4 regions of the Rhizobium sp. 05N49 genome follow, and region 1 is predicted to be linked to each of the others. Evidence: riboswitches for the same ligand, from Rfam matches in the RefSeq annotation. Region 1 holds a riboswitch; each other region holds the start of a gene.
The links. A riboswitch is a leader RNA that binds a small molecule or an ion and turns the genes downstream of it on or off. The one in region 1 is predicted to bind cobalamin.

Region 1 (4,613 bases):
AAATCGACGCCTTCTTCCGAACCGTAATGGATGCGCTCGCGGGCAAGATAGCCATGCAGGTTCATCTGTCCCAAGCCGATCGCATGGCTATCGTCATTGCCCTTCTCGATCGAAGGCACCGAAGAGATATGGCTCATGTCGGAAACGGCCGTCAGCGCGCGGATCGAGGTTTCGATCGTCTTGCCGAAATCGGATGAATCCATCGCCATGGCGATATTCAGCGAGCCGAGATTGCAGGAAATATCCTTGCCCATCGTCTTGTAGGAAAGGTCGTCGTTGAATTCGCTGGCCTCGCTCACCTGTAGGATTTCCGAGCAGAGGTTGCTCATGCTGATGCGGCCGGCGATCGGGTTCGCGCGGTTCACCGTGTCTTCGAACATGATGTAGGGATAGCCGCTCTCGAACTGTATTTCGGCGATCACCTGGAAGAATTCGCGGGCCTTGATCTTCTTCTTGGTGATACGGGCATCCGCCACCATCTCGCGATACTTTTCCGTCACCGATATCTCGGTGAACGGGACGCCATAGACCCGCTCCACGTCATAGGGCGAGAAGAGGTACATATCCTCATTGTTCTTGGCGAGCTCGAAGGTGATGTCAGGCACGACGACGCCGAGCGATAGCGTCTTGATGCGGATCTTCTCATCGGCATTTTCGCGCTTTGTATCGAGGAAGCGCATGATATCGGGGTGGTGCGCGTTGAGATAGACGGCACCTGCCCCCTGCCGTGCACCAAGCTGGTTGGCGTAGGAGAACGAGTCTTCCAGCAGCTTCATGACGGGAATGATGCCGGAAGACTGGTTTTCGATCTGCTTGATCGGCGCACCGGCCTCGCGGATGTTCGTCAAGGACAGCGCAACACCACCGCCGCGCTTGGACAGCTGCAGCGCCGAATTGATGGAGCGGCCGATCGATTCCATATTGTCTTCGACACGCAGCAGGAAGCAGGAGACGAGTTCGCCGCGCTGCTTCTTGCCGGCATTGAGGAAGGTTGGCGTTGCCGGCTGGAACCGGCCGGAGATGATCTCTTCCATCAGATCGCGGGCAAGCTGTTCATTGCCTCTGGCAAGCGCTAGCGCCACCATGCAGATACGGTCTTCATAGCGCTCCAGGTAGCGCTTTCCGTCGAAGGTCTTCAGCGTGTAGCTGGTGTAATATTTGAAGGCGCCGAGGAAGGTTGGGAACCGGAACTTCTTGGCATAGGCTTCGTCGAACAGGTCGCGGACGAAGTTGAAGGAATACTGGTCGAGCACTTCCTGCTCGTAATAGCCTTCAGTTACCAGATAATCGAGCTTCTCCCTGAGATTATGGAAGAACACCGTGTTCTGGTTCACATGCTGCAGGAAATATTGCTTGGCCGCCATGCGGTCCTTGTCGAGCTGGATCTTGCCCTCATCGTCATAGAGGTTCAGCATCGCATTCAGCGCGTGATAATCCAGCGCTTCCACGGCCTTGAGCGGCTTGACGCCCGCATCCCGCGTCAGATTTGTCCCCGTGTCCAAAATCGTCCCATCCCATCTTTGACATTGGCGACATCCTCGGCAGTCCCCAGGAGCTCGAACCGGTAGAGGTAAGGCACCTGGCATTTTTGCGAGATCACGTCGCCGGCAAGCCCGTAGGTCTCGCCGAAATTGCTGTTGCCCGCAGCAATGACGCCGCGGATGTTGGAGCGGTTTTCCGCATCGTTGAGGAAACGGATCACCTGCTTGGGCACGGCCCCTTTTCCGCCATCGCCACAATAGGTGGGCGAGATCAGCACATAGGGTTCGCGAATGTGGATGTCTTCAGCTCCGACGGGAATGCGCGCCGCGCGCAGTCCCAGCCTCTCGACGAAACGATGGGTATTCTCGGACCGGCTGGAATAATAGACGATCAGGCCCACCGCTTTTCTCCGGTCAGGAGAGCGCGCTGATCATGTCGGGACGGAAGCCCGCCCAATGGTTCTCGCCGGCAACGACGACCGGAACCTGCATGTAGCCCATGCCGCGCACGCGATCGAGCGCCTCGGCGTCCTCGGAGATATCGATGATCTGGTAGTCGACGCCCAGACGGTCGAGGGCGCGGTAGGTAGCGGTGCACTGTACGCAGGCAGGCTTGCTGTAAACGGTAACGCTCATCATGTTCCTCGTGATGTCAATGAATTCCAGACGCAGAACTAGGATCGGGCGCCTTGCGGCGTCCGAGGCAATGCTTGGTATTGATCTGACAAAGTTGGCGCTTTACACGCCGAACACTCTCCCCCGCACGATCTGCGCGGGCGGCGGTTTTAATGCTTTCAACATGACTTCAACCCCGAAGTGTTCAGCGGACATTCGGGGGCAGCGCAACAGGCGCGGATTTGACCCGCCTGCGTATACGCGACCTTCCGGACACCCCGCCCGTGGATACCTCGTTCAAGGCAGGTCTCCTGGCTCGCGGGTCGAAGCACCCTGCCCCCAGCCTTCCCAAAGCTTCATGCCTCAGTGACCTGAAATCGGACAGTTGCTCGCCGCTTACAGTTGCGGGGGCAGCTCCGGCTTTGTCGCGCCATCATGGCGAAACGCACCGTATTCCCATCTTAGCCCCCGACCCTCACGAATCGAAGGAACCTTGAACACTAGATATAGTACTCGAATCCCAGTTTGCGTCAACGGATGGTTTGTGCATCGCGTTACGGCATGTTTGAAATCACTGCATTCCTGTGAAAAACGTGGTTAATGAATGGTTAACGAAAGCAGGCTGTGGAGAAGGCAGCATTGGGAAGAGCCGGCCTCTATAGCCGGCTCTCCAGGAATCGATTAGGCGCTCAGGCGCGTGTCGGCGCTGCGGCAATACGCAACTGCCGAGCGGCGGCAACCATGTTGACCAGCGCCGGACGAACCTCTTCCCACTTGCGTGTCTTCAATCCGCAATCCGGATTGATCCAGAGCTGCCCGTCCGTCAGACGTTTCCGCGCCAGCGTGAGGAGCTCGGTCATCTCAGCAACATCCGGAACGCGGGGCGAATGGATGTCGTAGACGCCGGGGCCGATCTCGTTCGGGTATTTGTAGCTGCGGAAGGCTTCCAGAAGTTCCATCTTCGACCGCGAGGTTTCGATGGAGATCACATCGGCATCCATCGCGGCGATGGCATCGATGATCTGGTTGAACTCCGAATAGCACATATGCGTATGGATCTGCGTCTCGTCGGAAACACCGGATGCGCAGAGGCGAAAACTCTCGACCGCCCAGTCGAGATAGGTCTTCCAGTCGGCCTTGCGCAATGGCAGACCCTCACGGAGAGCGGCCTCGTCGATCTGGATCATCGCAGCACCCGCCTTTTCGAGATCGAGCACTTCGTCGCGGATCGCCAGAGCGATCTGCCGGCTGACATCGGCGCGAGAAAGATCATCACGCACGAAGGACCAGTTGAGGATCGTCACCGGACCGGTCAGCATTCCCTTGACCGGCTTGTCCGTCAGCGACTGCGCGTAGCGCCACCACTCGACTGTCATCGGCTTTGGCCGAGAGACGTCGCCGAAGATGATAGGCGGGCGGACATAGCGCGAACCGTAGCTCTGCACCCAGGCATGCTGCGTAAAGGCGAAACCGGAAAGCTGCTCACCGAAATACTGCACCATGTCGTTACGCTCGAATTCCCCGTGGACGAGCACGTCGAGGCCGATTTCCTCCTGCCAGCGGATCGCCGCTTCGGTCTCCTTTTTCAGGAACGCATCGTAGTCCGCCTCGCTGATCGTACCCTTTGCGAAGGCCGAGCGGGACTTGCGCACATTGGATGTCTGCGGGAAGGAGCCGATCGTCGTTGTCGGGAAGAGCGGCAGGCGAAGCTTGCGCGCCTGCAAGCTGGTCCGCTCGGCAAAACCGCTGCTCCGCGTCATCATCGTCTCATCGATTGCCGCGACCCGCTGCCTGACTTTGAGATCATGCACACGTGGAGAAGCCGCTCGAGAGGCAACGGCCTGAGAGGCTGCAGCAATTCCTTGATAAGCCCCGCCGGAGCTGCCGAGGGCAGAGAGTTCATCGAGTTTCTGGGTGGCGAAAGCGAGCCACGACGTCAGTTCCTCATCCAGTCCGGTTTCCAGATCCAGGTCGATCGGCACATGCAGCAGCGAGCAGGACGGCGCGATCTGCAGTCCATCCGCACCGAAGCGCTGAACCAGTGGCTCGATCTTTTTCAGGATCGCGGCAAGGTCCGCCCTCCAGATATTGCGTCCGTCGATGATGCCGAGCGACAGCGTCAAATCGGGGGACGCCTTGAGAAGGGCATCGATCTGCTGCGGAGCACGAACGAGATCGACATGCAGGCCGGAAACCGGCAATGCGAGCGCCGTCGGCAGGTTATCGCCTATATTGCCGAAATAGGTGGCGAGCATGATCTTCAGGTTCGGTACCAGCTCGTGCAGCGCACGATAGGCATGCTTCAATGCTGCCTGCTCTTCTCCTGAGAGATCCAGCACCAGGCACGGTTCGTCGATCTGCACCCAGTCGGCACCGGCAGCGCTCAGTTCCGCAAGCACCCTCGCATAAACAGGCAACAGGCGTTCAAGCAGGCTGATCGGTGCAAAACCTTCCTCGGTTCCCTTGGCGAGTTTCAGGAAGGTGACAGGGCCGAGGATGACTGGCCGTGTGTGGATT
Region 2 (4,613 bases), on a different contig from region 1:
GCCGCCCACACCGGCCGCCAGAATGCCGACCAGCAGGAAGGCGATGAGAGCGCCGATGAAGGCGCCGGCGGAGAGGCTGAGCACGCCATAGCCGAAGCCAAGGATCATGACGCAGACGGCCCCGGTGGAGGCGCCGGCCGAAATGCCGAGCACATAGGGTTCGGCAAGCGGATTGCGCAGCAGCGCCTGCAGCACCGTGCCGCAGAGTGCCAGCGATGCGCCGGCACTGGCCGCCACCAGCGCGCGGCTGAGGCGGTAATCCCAGACGATGCCCTGATGGATGCGGCTGAGCTCGAATGCTGTGCCGAAGAGGCGGTTGGAGACCGCTTCTGCCGTGGTGGCGAGCGGGATCGATATCTCGCCGATCGATACGGCGAGACTGATCATGATACCGAGCAGGAGGAGGGCGGCGATGGTGAGCGTGGCAAGCGCCCACCATATCCTCTGTGGCAAGGCAGCCTGGCTCACTGGGCCAGACCGAAGGACTGGATGCCCTTTGCCAGCGTCTCGATGCCGTCGATGGTTCTGATCGTCGGGTTCATCGACTGCGCGTCCATCATGATGAAGCGCTTGTTCCTGACGGCATCGAGCTCTTTCGTAACCGGATCGTTTTCCAGGAAATCCACCTTCACCTTGGGATCATCGGCGGCATAGCGGCGGCGGTCCATGGTGGCGATGACGATGACGGCGGGATTGGCCTGCGCAATCGTTTCCCAGCCGACGAGGGGCCATTCCTCTTCCGTCGTGACGACGTTCTTCGCCCCGAGCGTCTTCAGGATATAGGCTGGTGCGCTGTTTTTACCGGCGATGAAGGCATCGCCTTTCACTTCCTTGCTGGAGAACCAGAAGACGACCGGCAGGTTCTTTGCCGCAGCACCGGCAACAGAGGCAACGGCCGCGGCCTCCCGCTTCTTCAGGTCGGCGATGACAGCATCGCCGCGGTCTTTCACGTCGAAGATCTCGGAGAGTTCGGCGATTTCCTGATAGATCAGGTCCATCGTGAACAGTTCCTTGCGCACGCCATCGCCGCCGTCGGTATTGATCTTGGCGACGCAATCGGCCGGCGCGACATAGGTGTTGATGCCGAGATCCCCAAACTGCTCGCGCTTGCCGACGGAGCCTTGCGTGCCGACATGCCATTCGAATTCGGCAGCCACCAGATCAGGCTCCGCGCCGACGACGGATTCGAAGCTCGGGTCGTTATCGGCCAGCCGTTTGATCCTGCTGTTAACATCGGCATATTGCGGCAGGACCGGGCCGACCCAAACGGCCGTGCCGGCGATCTTGTCGGCAAGGCCGAGCGAGAACAGCACTTCGGTCATGCCCTGGCCGATCGAGACGATCTTGGCCGGCGCCCTTTCGAAGGTGACCTGCTGGCCGCAATTGGTGAGGGTGATGGGATATTGGGTGGCGGCAAGTGCGGGCGCAGCAAAGCCGGCCAGCCCGAGCGCGAGGGAAAAGCTCTTCAGAAGCTGTCGCATGGAAAACTCTCGATCAAAGGAAAAGGGCTAGCGGATGCCGGCGCGCGAACGATGGTCAGCGAGCGGGAGGCTAGCGGCGGATCGTCCAATCGAGACGGATGGATGGCGGCAGGTGGGGAGGGATCTTGTCAATCATGTCTGCTCCTTGTCCGGGCATCCCCGCCCGGCTTGATTGGATCGTGATCGACGGCAGGTCTCCTGGCTCGCGAATATGTGCCGGTCATCTGCCTTCCCGCGAAATCGCAGTGGCACGGCCCTGAGGCCGAGGGCGTGATCGCTGAAGCGATCAACCCCGAGATCGACAATCCGCTTACAGTTGCGGGGGCAGCCACGGTCTCGGTCCCTCTTGGGTCGTCCTCACCGTGTTCCCTATTATTCCCCTCGGAGTTCTCTTCGGGGAACCGTCGCCTCGATCTATGACGCCGCCATGGGCGACGTCAAGCGCCGGAATGCGAAGTGTGTCGGGTCCGAAGCCGCCTTAGTGACTGGCGCCCGAGCCGCCGGCGGCGACAAGCGCGAAGGGCTGGCCCTCGACGGGGATCGTACGCACCTCCTTCAGCGTCTGCGTGCTGACGAGGCGAATCAAGCTGTGACGGGGATCGCTGATGGCGATATCATCGCCGGCCACGGCCAGCCGCGGACGCGGATCGCGCCAATGACCATCCTTGCTGTAGGGCTCTGTTACGGTTTCCGATCTGACGATCTCGCCCTCGACTGTATCGAGCAGATGCAGCCTGCCGTCTTCGGTGAGGATGTAGGCATTCTGAAACTTTGCCGGATCGAGCACAAAATCGACGCGCCGCGTTGGAAGGTCGATGATGCGATAAGGTGCGTCCGTATTATCAGGATCGATCAGCGCCAGCTTGTCCTCTCCGTAATTGCCGAGGAAGAACTGCATCGAGCGGCCGCCGAGCAGCGTCGAGACCTTGCCCCGCGGCAGCGATGCGCCATAGGCGAGCATTTCCACGCTCGGGCCTTCCGCGCCGCTGGGGCGGGCGATGAGCACGCCTTCCTCGCAACCGAAGGCGACGAGGCGGGCGGAGGTTGCCTCGCCATGCAGGCCGGTGCAGGGCGCGACATCGCCGATCTGCCGGCCATCCCGGTCGAGCACCCGCAGGCCCAGGCGTGGCGGCAGTTCGCCCTCCTTGACCGGCGCCTGCATGTTCGGCACGGAGACCAGCAGGTGATTGCCCATCGGCACCGCGACGCCGTGATGGGCGGCGATGGTGTTGACAGCTTTCGGCTCCGGCTTTTCCTGCAGCAGGCTGCTCTCCTTCAAGAGATCGAAGCGGTCGGTGCGGTCGTAGAAAATCGCCACGTCATCGCCATGCGTCACCACATGGCCCGGCTTCTCGCCCTTTATCGTCGTGCCGATCAGCTTGGGTGGCGCCACCTCGAGATCGCGATGCTCTCCATGATCGGAAAGGGCAATGCCGGTATCGATGACGTGAACGATATTCTCTTCACCCTGGACGGCAAAGACCGTGCGCCCGGTGTCGCTCAACGACAGGGCGGCATAACCCTTGAGATCGAAGCGACCGATCTGTCTCCCGCTCGCAAGATCTATGGCGTGGACGACCGGCAGGCTGTGATCAGCCACGAAAAGCCGCCAGCTCTCCTGCTGTTCCTCCTCGGCGCGGGAAGTCGATGGCAAGGTGGCGGATGTGAGCGTAGTGGCGACTGCGAAGATAGCGAAAAGGCGCCGGGACATGAAATCTCCTTTAATGTAATAACATTACATCGCTGTTGTTATAAAGTTACATTTGCCTTGTCCAGTCGCGGCTGTCGGATTTTTGAGAAATTGGGGGCGCCGGCCGTTCGATGTCTGGCTTTTCATCATGACCGGATAGCGGTGTATGACGCAGGCCATCGATAAGCGATTGCTGAGCCTATCTCACAAGCCTTTCCCGCATTCCTCGTCTAATCCGGATAATTTATCGACGCTATATCCCATCCGGCACAGCTTCTGGTGCCCGTCAGCATTCAACAGCCTTGCAAGGGATAAGCCATTGAGAACATCAGCATTTGCCGCAACCGATGCGAATACGCCGTTGCAACCTTTCTCTTTCGACCGCCGGGACCTGCGTCCCGAGGACGTGGCGATCGATATTCTCTATTGCGGGGTCTGCCATACGGACCTGCATATGGCCCGCAACGACTGGGGCTTTTCGGCCTATCCGGTCGTGCCGGGCCATGAGATTGTCGGGCGGGTGTCTGCCGTGGGGAGCGCCGTTTCACGCTTCAAGGCGGGCGACAATGTTGCCGTCGGCACGATCGTCGACAGCTGCATGGAGTGCCCCAACTGCCGGCGCAACGAAGAGCAGATGTGCTACAAGGGCGTCACCGTCACCTATAACGGCCAGGACCGAGTGACCGGCGAGACGACCTATGGCGGCTATTCAGATCATATCGTCGTGCGCGAGGAATTCGTTCTCAGCGTGCCCGACGGGCTGGACCTTTCGCGGGTCGGGCCGCTGCTCTGCGCCGGGATTACCACCTACTCGCCGCTGCGTACGTGGAATGTCGGCCCTGGCAGCCGGGTGGGCGTGATCGGGCTCGGCGGGCTCGGGCATCTCGCCGTCAAGTTCGCTTCGGCGCTGGGGGCTGAGGTGACGGTTCTGACGCGCTCGGCGGGCAAGATCGCGACGGCACGCGAACTCAGTGCCGACAAGGTGCTGCTGTCGACTGATGCCAAGGCGATGGAGGCTGCGGCCTTCGCCTTCGACGTGATCATCGATACCGTGCCTTACGAGCATGATCTCGGCCCCTATCTCGACACGCTCGATTCCGACGGCACGCTGGTCATTGCCGGCTCGCTGGTCGATACGCCGAAATTCAGCAACCTGTCGCTGATCAGGGGGCGCCGGCGCATTGCCGGCACACCGAGCGGCGGGATCAGGCAGACGCAGGAAATGCTGGATTTCTGCGGCCGCAAGAACATCCTGCCGGAATGCGAGATGATCGCCATGGGGGATATCGCCAAGGCCTTCGAGCGGATGGAGCGCGGCGATGTGCGCTACCGCTTCGTCATCGACATGGCAACGATGCCGGCGGCGCAGGCGGCCTGACGTCGCTCACCGTTTCGGGATGGCGCGCAGCGCTTCCACGAAGACAGAAAGGGCCGGCGGCATC
Region 3 (4,613 bases), on a different contig from region 1:
GGGTGGAGGCGATCGCTGCCTGTCCATCCTTGGTAACCGCCGGGAAATGATGCGGCTGGGAAGCGGCCATGATCGCGTCGAGCGCGACGCGCGCGCTGCCGTCCGTGCCGTTCTTGAAGCCGATCGGGCAGGAGAGACCCGAGGCGAGCTGACGGTGGATCTGGCTTTCGGTCGTGCGCGCGCCGATGGCGCCGTAGCTGACGAGATCGGCGATGTACTGCGGCGTGATCGTATCGAGGAATTCGCAGCCGGCCGGCAGGCCCATGGCGTTGATGTCGAGCAGCAGGCGGCGGGCGAGGCGCAGGCCTTCCTCAATGCGGTAGCTGCCGTCGAGATGCGGGTCGTTCATCAAACCCTTCCAGCCGACGGTGGTGCGGGGCTTTTCGAAATAGACGCGCATGACGATTTCGAGATCGCCGGAGAGGCGTCGTCGCTGTTCGACGAGACGGGACGCATATTCGCGGGCGGCTGCCGGATCATGGATCGAGCAGGGACCGATGATGACCAGCTGGCGGTCGTCCTTGCCCGTCAGGATATTGTGGATGGTGTCGCGCGTGCCGGTCACGGTCTCGGTCACCGCTCGGTCACGCGGGATTTCCTTGATAATATCGGCAGGCTTGGTCAGCGGGGTGATCTCGACGATGCGCAGATCATCAATAGTGTCAGTCACGGTATGCTCTCCTGTTTGGTCATACCGTGGCGGAACAAAAAAGCCGCCAGGTTGACTAGCGGCTGTTCGGGTGTGTCGTCGCGTTAGTTTCGGTTACGCACAGACCCGCATCCGCTGGAAGCAGCGGTACGAATAAAATCGCGATGCGTAAACGGACGAAATCGACATGCCGCCTATGTAGACATGCGAATTGGAATTGTCACGTGGATTCTGTGAGGAAAAATGACAGGTCTGTGAAGTTTTATCGGCTTTCGGCCATTGCCTCTCTCTGGGCATCTTCCGGCGCAGCCGCTTCGGCATGTCCATGCTTGCCGCGGCGTGTCGTCATGTCATCGCCGGCATTGGCGGGCAGGCGCAGGAAAGTGATGCAGGCGAGCGCGGAAATCCCTGCCACGATAAAGAAGGCGATATGGAAATCGGTGACCGTGAGTTGGCCGCCGTGGAAGTTGGCGGACACTTCCAGGATCGTCCCTGCGACTGCAACACCCATGGCCATGGAGATGCGCTGCGCCACGGCATTGATGGCCGTCGCCTGGCTGCTGTCGGCCTCGTCGACATCGCCGAAGGCCATGGCGTTGACACCCGAGAAGGCCATGGAGCGCAGCAGTCCGCCGACGAGAAGAGAGCCCATGATGAGATAGATCGGCGTTTCAGCAGTGAAGAAGCCGTTCACGCCGAGGCAGATCGCGGCAAGGAAGGTGGTCAGCGCGATGACGTTGCGGAAGCCGAAGGCGTTATAGGTGCGGGTTGCAGCGAATTTCGAGCCCATGGAGCCGAGTGCGCTGACGAAGGTGACAGAGCCAGACTGCAGCGGTGTCAGACCGAAACCGAGCTGCAGCATCAGCGGCATGAGGAAGGGCAGCGCGCCGAGCCCCATGCGGAAATTCGAGGCGCCGAGGATCGCCGCCCGGAACATCGGGTAGCGGAACATTTTCGGATCAAGCAGCGGATGCGGCGTGCGCCTGGCATGGACGAAATACAGGATACCGGAGAGGACGCCGACCGCGACGGTGACATAGCCGTAGATGACGGGAACGGCCGGCAGGCTGATGACGGATATTCCGAAGACGAAACCGGCAAAGCCGATCCCGGACAGGAAGAAACCCGGAAAATCCATCGGCTTCGGGCTGCGCGGCTCAATCGCCGGCAGGAAGCGGGTGACCAGCGCAATGCCGATGATGCCGATCGGAACGTTGATCCAGAAGATCCAGTGCCAACTCAAATAGGTCGTCAGGAAACCGCCGATCGGCGGGCCCATGATCGGGCCGATCAGGGCCGGAATGGTGAGCCAGGCCATGGCATTCACCAGCTGGTGACGTGGCGTGCCGCGCACCAGAAGCAGCCGTCCGACCGGCGTCATCATCGAGCCGCCGGCGCCCTGGATGAGCCGGGAAATGACGAAGGCGGCGATGGAATTCGAAAAGGCGCAGGCAACCGAACCGACCATGAAGACTGCTATTGCCAGACGGAAAATGTTGCGCGCGCCGAAGCGATCCGACATCCAGCCGCTGATCGGAATGAAGATCGCAAGCGCCACAAGGTAGCTGGTTACCGCAAGCTTCAGCGCGATCGGCGAGGTGCCGATATCGGCCGCAATAGCCGGCAGGCTGGTGGCGATCACGGTCGAATCCATCTGTTCCATGAACAGGGCGACCGCAAGGATCATCGGCGTTAGGCGGGACACGGGCAACCGGGATGCAAGGAGAAGGGATTCGGCACCAATGGCGCCGCTCGGATCAGGGTCTCGTTCTAGGCCAGCATTTTCAACCTGTCCACGAAATGAATGTCGCATGTGGCTTGCGGCCATGGCCTTTCCGCGCCATAGATCGCCCTGTCAGGTGCCCGCTGTCACCAGGGGGAGAATCGGGAATCCGGTGGAAGACCGGAACGTGCCCAACGCTGTAAGGCTGACGCTCGCCGTTCAAACTACGCCACTGGCTTTGCGGCCGGGAAGGCAGCGGCGAGGCGGAGGACGCCGAGTCAGAAGACCGGCCTGGCAAGATAGACCCAACCCGCGCGGACGGCGGGCGGTTGCGTTGTTGGGGATTTGACGATGCGACCCATTGATGATGCCGTTTGTCCGGCATCCAGCTTTTCTGCGGCCGAACGCGAGGCCGTCTACCACGCGATCATGACGCGGCGCGACGTGCGCAGCCAGTTCCTGCCCGATCCCTTGCCGGACGATCTGGTGACGCGGCTTTTGACCGCCGCGCACCACGCGCCTTCGGTCGGCTTCATGCAACCGTGGAATTTCATCCTGGTGAAAAGCGCCGAGGTGAGGACGCGCGTGCGCGATGCGTTTGTCAGCGCGAATGAGGAAGCGGCCAGCATGTTTACCGGCGAGCGGCAGGAAAAATATCGTTCGCTGAAGCTCGAAGGCATTGTCCAGGCGCCGCTCGGCATCTGCGTGACCTGCGATCCGACCCGCAGCGGCAGCGTCGTGCTGGGACGCACGCATAATCCACGCATGGACAGCTATTCCACCGTCTGCGCCATCCAGAACCTGTGGCTCGCGGCCCGTGCCGAAGGCGTCGGCATCGGCTGGGTCAGCATCTTTCGCGAGGGCGACCTCAAGGAGATACTCGGCATTCCCAATCATATCGAAGTCGTCGCCTGGCTCTGCGCCGGCTTCGTCGACCGGCTCTACGAGGAGCCGGAACTGGCGGTCAAAGGCTGGCGGCAGCGGGTGGCGCTGGAAGAACTGGTCTTCCATGACGGCTGGGGGCAGGTGGAAGGCGAGGCCGCGCCGGTTTGAGCCGGCACGGGTGTGCTTCACTCGGCCGGCTGGGTGCTGCAATCCTTGGCGCAGGCTGGTGTCCTCCAATGGCCAAAGGTGAGGAGGCTCGCAGCAGCGAGAAGCCAGACGCCGATCGCTCCATAGAGCATGACACCGCCGAAGCCTGCGACCAGCGCATCATGCACCGTCTCGGCGGGAATATCAGGCAGGGCGGCGATGCTGCCGGCGGAGATCCGTTCGGCAAGCAGGCGCAGATCGCCTGCGTCCATCGAGTTCGGCAAGGCGCTCTTCAGATGGGAGAGCACACCAGTGAACAGGATGAAGCCCATGACCGCGATGTTGATTGCGAGCGAGATCATCCGGGCGCTCATGTCGATGCCGGAGGCCATACCGGCGCGGTCGCTGGATACCGCACCGGTTGTCGTGTTGGTGACCGGGGTATTGGTGAAGCCAAGCCCGATGCCGGCAAGCAGCGCGCCGGGCAGCATCGTCAGCCAGCTTGGCGCGGCGGCGGCGCTGCCTGACTTCATCAGCAGGAAGCCGAGTCCGATGGTGAAAAGGCCGCCGGGAATGATGATACCTGGCCGGTAGCGCAGCATAAGCCGCTCGGCAAGCGGCGGCACGACGAGCGTCGGCAGCGTATAGGCCAGCAAGGCGATGCCGGCCGCCACACTGCCGTAACCGAGGCCGGCTTCATACCAGATCGGCAAATAGATCATGAAAGGCCAGAAGCTGATATTCATGGCGGCCGAACCGACAATGGCGCCCGAGAAGGTGCGGATGCGGAACACCGAGGCATCGAACATCGGTCGCGGGTTCAGCTTTTCGGCAACGACGAAGGCGACGAGGCTTGCGGCGCCAAGTCCGATAATGCCAAGCGCAGCCGGGCTCGCAAAACCGAGAGCCGGCCCCTGGGTGATGAAGAAGGCAAGGCAGAAGACCGCCAGCGAAAGGGTGGCGATGCCGGCGATATCGAGCCGTCCGGCCGCGGGATCACGCGATTCCTGAATTCCCGTCAGCGCGAGAGCGATTGTCACGGCCGCCAGTACGGCATGGATGAGGAATACCCATTGCCAGCCGGCCACCGCCACGATGCCGACGCCGACGATCGGGCCGAAGCCCAGGCCGATGCCGAAAATGATGCCCCACCAGCCGAAGGCGATGCTGCGGGCGCGGCCCTCGCGAAATTGGTGGGAGAGCACGGCT
Region 4 (4,613 bases), on a different contig from region 1:
AGCAGATGCATTCGTTATGTCCTCAGACGAGCGCTTCGATCGCCTTGCGCACTGCGTCCTGATCCATCTCGTGCAGACCGATGACGACGAGACGCGTATTGCGGGCCTCACCCGGCGCCCAGGCACGGTCGAAATACTGGTCGATGCGGGCACCCACGGCCTGTAGCTGCAGGCGCATCGGCTTGCCGGAGACATCGATGAAGCCCTTCAGGCGCAGCACGTCATGCTCGGCGATGATGCCCTTCAGCTTCTCGACGAAACCTGCCGTATCCGAGACAGCCCCGAGTTCGACGACGAAACTGTCGAATTCGTCATGGTCGTGCGGCTCGCCATCCTCATGCTCCAGCTCGTGATGGGACTTGCGGTTGACGATATCGTCTTCCGTGCCGATGCCGAGGCCGAGCAGCACGCTTGCCGGCACCTCGCCGTTCTTCGCTTCGATCATGACAGGCTTGCGGGCAATGCGCGAGGCAACTTCGCTCTTCACGCGGCCAAGCCCGTCCGCGTCGATCAGATCGGTCTTGTTGAGCACGATCAGGTCGGCGCAGGTCAGCTGATCCTCGAACAGTTCCTCGATCGGGCTTTCATGATCCAGCGATTCATCCTCGACACGGCGCGCATCGACGGCATCGTGGTCATCGGCAAAACGACCGGCAGCAACGGCCGCACTATCGACCACGGTGATGACGCCATCGACGGTGACTTCGCTGCGGATGTCTGGCCAGTTGAAGGCGGCGACAAGCGGCTGCGGCAGGGCAAGGCCCGAGGTTTCGATGACGATATGGTCAGGGCGCTGCTCGCGCTCCAGAAGCTTGGTCATGGTCGGAATGAAATCGTCGGCAACGGTGCAGCAGATGCAGCCATTGGTGAGCTCGATGATGTCGTCCTCGGTGCAGTTTTCCGCACCGCAGCCCTTCAGCACGTCGCCATCGACGCCGAGATCGCCGAACTCGTTGATGATCAGCGCGATCTTCTTGCCGCCGGCATTGGTGAGCAGGTTGCGGATCATCGTCGTCTTGCCGGCGCCGAGAAAGCCGGTGATGACGGTTGCGGGGATTTTCTGCTGCATGGAACTAACCCTTCATTTTCAGCGGCAGACCCGCTGCGATAAAATAAACATCCGCGGCCGAAGCCGCGATCATCTGGTGCAGCCGGCCTGCATAGTCGCGAAATTCCCGCGCCATGCGGTTCTCGGGCACGATGCCGAGGCCGACTTCATTGGAAACGATGACGAGCCGCGCCTTAGCATGAGGCAGAAAGCCAGCAAGGGTGGCAGACTGGGCGGCGATATCGCGCCCCTCCATCATCAGATTGGTGAGCCACAGCGTCAGACAATCGACGAGGATGGCCCTGCCCTCCGCGTCGATGGCGGTCAGGCGCTCGGTGAGATCGAGCGGTTCCTCATGCGTCGTCCAGGAGGGGCCGCGATCGGCCCTGTGCTGGTCGATGCGCGCCTGCATCTCGTCGTCCCAGGCGCGGCCGGTGGCGATGTAATGGCGCTCGATACCGCTCGTGGCAATAAGATTTTCGGCGAAGCGGGATTTGCCGGAGCGAGCGCCGCCGAGGATGAAGGTGGTGGTCATGACAGCACCGTCCGTTGAGGATGGGCGCGGCCTTCGCCACACCCCTCATTCCTGTGCTTGTCACAGGAATCCAGCCTGCCCAAGTCCTTGGGCAGGAGAGACTCATTCCGCGATAACATTGATTCATTCACGGCGCAGACGCGCCGTGGCTGGTTTCCTGTGACAAGCACAGGAATCAGGGAAGAGAAAACGGCCTGCGCCAGAAGCTCATCACAGAGGGGCGGCGGAACACCGCGCCCATATCGCACCACCAGAGGCAGCGCTGAATAACATCCTTCAGCCAAGACAACCTCCGTGCTGGCAGCGGGCAAAGCGCCCAAATTGGGCATTATGCCCGGCACGGATAGCAGGTCTCCTGGCTCGCAGTTATCGGCCGCGACAGGGGCGACCGCTCGGTCGCCCCTTATCGTGCCAGCGGATCTACCTCGCCTTCCCGGCTGCATCTCGTGAAAAGGCGGACGATTCGTAGAATTAGAGGCGTCCTGCCCCGGCTGATCACGATGCATTTCCAGTGGCTTTTCCGGCACTTGTCCGCCTTGCCCGCTTGCAGAATGCAAGACCGTCGGCGCCGCAATCCAAATGCCGGATGGAAGACCCTGACTGCTCTACAGTCGCGGGGTCGGCTGTGATGAAGGCGCCCGGCTTGGGTCCGCCCCGTCACATTCCCTTTTAATCCGGAAGGCGTTTGCCGATCCGGAACCATCCATTATGTGGATTCATGGTTAGGCGCGTGCAACTCCCATGTCAATTGCCGCGCAACGCCCCGCTCATGTTCATCTCGACTTACACTACCGATATTATCGTCTTTAATCAAAGGCTTACGTCACAAAAACTTTACGGCCCGGTCGGTTTTTTGCCGCAATTGCCGCTCATGCGGATGCCGGCTCCGCCCTTGACCCCTATTCTTGCCGCCTAATTTCCCCATGATGCTCTCCCGAATGCACATTCGCCGCCTCGGCCCTCTAGGCACCGCCTTCGATCCGGGGCGCCTGCGCGCGCTTATTCGCCACAGCGAAATGGGCATGGTCTTTGCCGGCGCGCTTGTCGGCATCGTATCGGGGCTTGCGGTCTCAGCCATGAGCTATGTCTCGGAAGAGATGCACAGCCTGATCTTCGGCATAGACGGCACGACGAGGCTCAGCGCCTCGCAGATCGACAGCAAGTTTTTGCTGATGTCGGCCCCGGTAGCCGGCGGCATGCTTCTCGGGCTCTTGCTCTTCATTCTCGCCAAATGGCGCAAGAAGCCGATGGTCGACCCGATCGAGGCCAATGCGCTGCATGGCGGTCGCCTGTCGCTGACGGACAGCATCCTTGTCGCGATCCAGAATCTCGTTTCCAATGGCTTCGGCGCATCCGTCGGCCTGGAAGCCGGTTATACGCAGCTTGCGGCCGGCATCGCCTCGAAATTCGGCCTGAAGCTGCAGCTGCGCCGCGCGGACCTGCGTGTGCTCGTCGGCTGCGGCGCAGCCGGCGCCATCGCCGCCGCCTTCAATGCGCCGCTGACCGGCGCCTTCTACGCCTTCGAGCTGATCATCGGCACCTACACCATTATGTCGCTGACACCTGTCGTCGTCTCGGCGCTTGTCGCAACTCTTGTTGCGCGCCTTCTTGCCGGCAGCGATTTCATCATCGATGTCGGCAGTTTCGGCGCTGTACAGCCGGCAGACTACGTGCCGGCCATCGCGCTCGGCGCCTTCTGCGCCGGCGTCGGCATCCTCATCATGCAGGGCGTCTCCTTCGTAGAGGAATTGGCGCGCAAGAGCGCCATCGCACTGCCTTTCCGCCCGGCGCTCGGCGGCATCGTCGTCGGCCTGCTGGCGCTGGTATCGCCACAGGTGCTGGCCGCCGGCCACGGCGCGCTGCATCTGAACCTCTCCCACGAGATCACGATCCCCGCGCTGATCGGTCTTTTCCTTCTGAAGTCGGTGGCATCCGCCGTCTCCATCGGCTCCGGCTTCAGGGGCGGCCTGTTCTTCGCCTCGCTTTTCATGGGCGCGCTGCTCGGCAAGCTCTTTGCCTATTCCGCCCCCTATTTCGCCGATGCGACGCTGACGCCCGTGATCTATGCCGTGGTCGGTATGAGCTCGCTCGCCGTCGCCGTCATCGGCGGGCCGCTGACCATGACCTTCCTGGCGCTGGAGATCACCGGCGACTTTCCAATCACCGCACTGGTGCTCGCAGCCGTCATCACCTCCTCGCTCGTCGTGCGCACGACCTTCGGCTACTCCTTCGCCACATGGCGCTTTCACTTGCGCGGCGAAAGCATCCGCAGCGCCCATGATGTCGGCTGGATCCGCAATCTCACCGTCGACAAGCTGATGCGTTCAGACGTAAAGACCGCAAAACTCGGGATAACGCTGGACGCGTTCAAGGAGGCCTTCCCCATCGGCTCGACGCAGCGTGTCATCCTCGTCGATGAGGGCGACAAATATGCCGGCCTCGTGCTCGTGCCGGAAATCTACGCAAACCCCACCAGCGCGCAGGACGAAGCCCAGAATCTCGGCGATTTCATCCGCTATAAAAACGATTTCCTGCAGCCGCAGATGAATGCCAAACAGGCGGCCGCGATCTTTGACAAGACGGAAAGCGAAGCGCTCGCCGTCGTCAACAACCTCATCGAGCGCAAGGTGATCGGCCAGCTCAGCGAAAGCCACACGCTGCGCCGCTACAGCGAAGAACTCGACCGCCGGCGCCGCGAGGTGTCAGGCGAGATCTGAGGCTTTTGCCGCCGATTTTCGAGCCGATGCCACAATCGGATCCGCGAGCTTGAACACGTCGGCCTTCCTCGAAACGCCGCGCAACTCGAACGATCCCAGGCGTTCGCAGGCGACACCGCAGGCAGCCGCGAAGCTTTCCGACATCAGAAGCGACTGGCCGAGTTCGCCGCAGAGTTTCTCGATCCGCGAGGCCTCGTTGACGGCCCTGCCGATCACGGTGAAGTCGAGCCTGCCGCGGGCGCCGATATTTCCGTAAAACACTTCTCCGAGATGCAGGACGACGTCGACGCCGATGTCGGGGCCACCCCTGCCT

Region 2: linked by a shared signal. The riboswitch ahead of AC1DF8_RS00970 (ABC transporter substrate-binding protein) and the one ahead of nrdH (glutaredoxin-like protein NrdH) in region 1 are both predicted to bind cobalamin.
Region 3: linked by a shared signal. The riboswitch ahead of bluB (5,6-dimethylbenzimidazole synthase) and the one ahead of nrdH (glutaredoxin-like protein NrdH) in region 1 are both predicted to bind cobalamin.
Region 4: linked by a shared signal. The riboswitch ahead of cobU (bifunctional adenosylcobinamide kinase/adenosylcobinamide-phosphate guanylyltransferase) and the one ahead of nrdH (glutaredoxin-like protein NrdH) in region 1 are both predicted to bind cobalamin.

What each region holds. Positions count from the first base shown of each region.
Region 1 is NZ_JBFTME010000009.1:299,530-304,142, forward strand. Features, by position in the region: gene nrdE (class 1b ribonucleoside-diphosphate reductase subunit alpha) at 1-1,502, opposite strand, end outside; gene nrdI (class Ib ribonucleoside-diphosphate reductase assembly flavoprotein NrdI) at 1,481-1,882, opposite strand; gene nrdH (glutaredoxin-like protein NrdH) at 1,896-2,117, opposite strand; cobalamin riboswitch at 2,381-2,607, opposite strand; gene metE (5-methyltetrahydropteroyltriglutamate--homocysteine S-methyltransferase) at 2,786-4,613, opposite strand, start outside.
Region 2 is NZ_JBFTME010000001.1:179,249-183,861, reverse strand. Features, by position in the region: gene AC1DF8_RS00975 (FecCD family ABC transporter permease) at 1-453, opposite strand, end outside; gene AC1DF8_RS00970 (ABC transporter substrate-binding protein) at 465-1,481, opposite strand; cobalamin riboswitch at 1,653-1,901, opposite strand; gene AC1DF8_RS00965 (hypothetical protein) at 1,960-3,192, opposite strand; gene AC1DF8_RS00960 (NAD(P)-dependent alcohol dehydrogenase) at 3,491-4,549, shown strand; gene AC1DF8_RS00955 (LysR family transcriptional regulator) at 4,556-4,613, opposite strand, start outside.
Region 3 is NZ_JBFTME010000006.1:54,496-59,108, forward strand. Features, by position in the region: gene AC1DF8_RS13890 (3-deoxy-7-phosphoheptulonate synthase) at 1-670, opposite strand, end outside; gene AC1DF8_RS13895 (DHA2 family efflux MFS transporter permease subunit) at 912-2,336, opposite strand; cobalamin riboswitch at 2,490-2,681, shown strand; gene bluB (5,6-dimethylbenzimidazole synthase) at 2,724-3,425, shown strand; gene AC1DF8_RS13905 (MFS transporter) at 3,443-4,613, opposite strand, start outside.
Region 4 is NZ_JBFTME010000001.1:342,788-347,400, forward strand. Features, by position in the region: gene cobN (cobaltochelatase subunit CobN) at 1-11, opposite strand, end outside; gene cobW (cobalamin biosynthesis protein CobW) at 23-1,069, opposite strand; gene cobU (bifunctional adenosylcobinamide kinase/adenosylcobinamide-phosphate guanylyltransferase) at 1,074-1,583, opposite strand; cobalamin riboswitch at 1,912-2,302, opposite strand; gene AC1DF8_RS01815 (chloride channel protein) at 2,510-4,300, shown strand; gene AC1DF8_RS01820 (adenylate/guanylate cyclase domain-containing protein) at 4,286-4,613, opposite strand, start outside.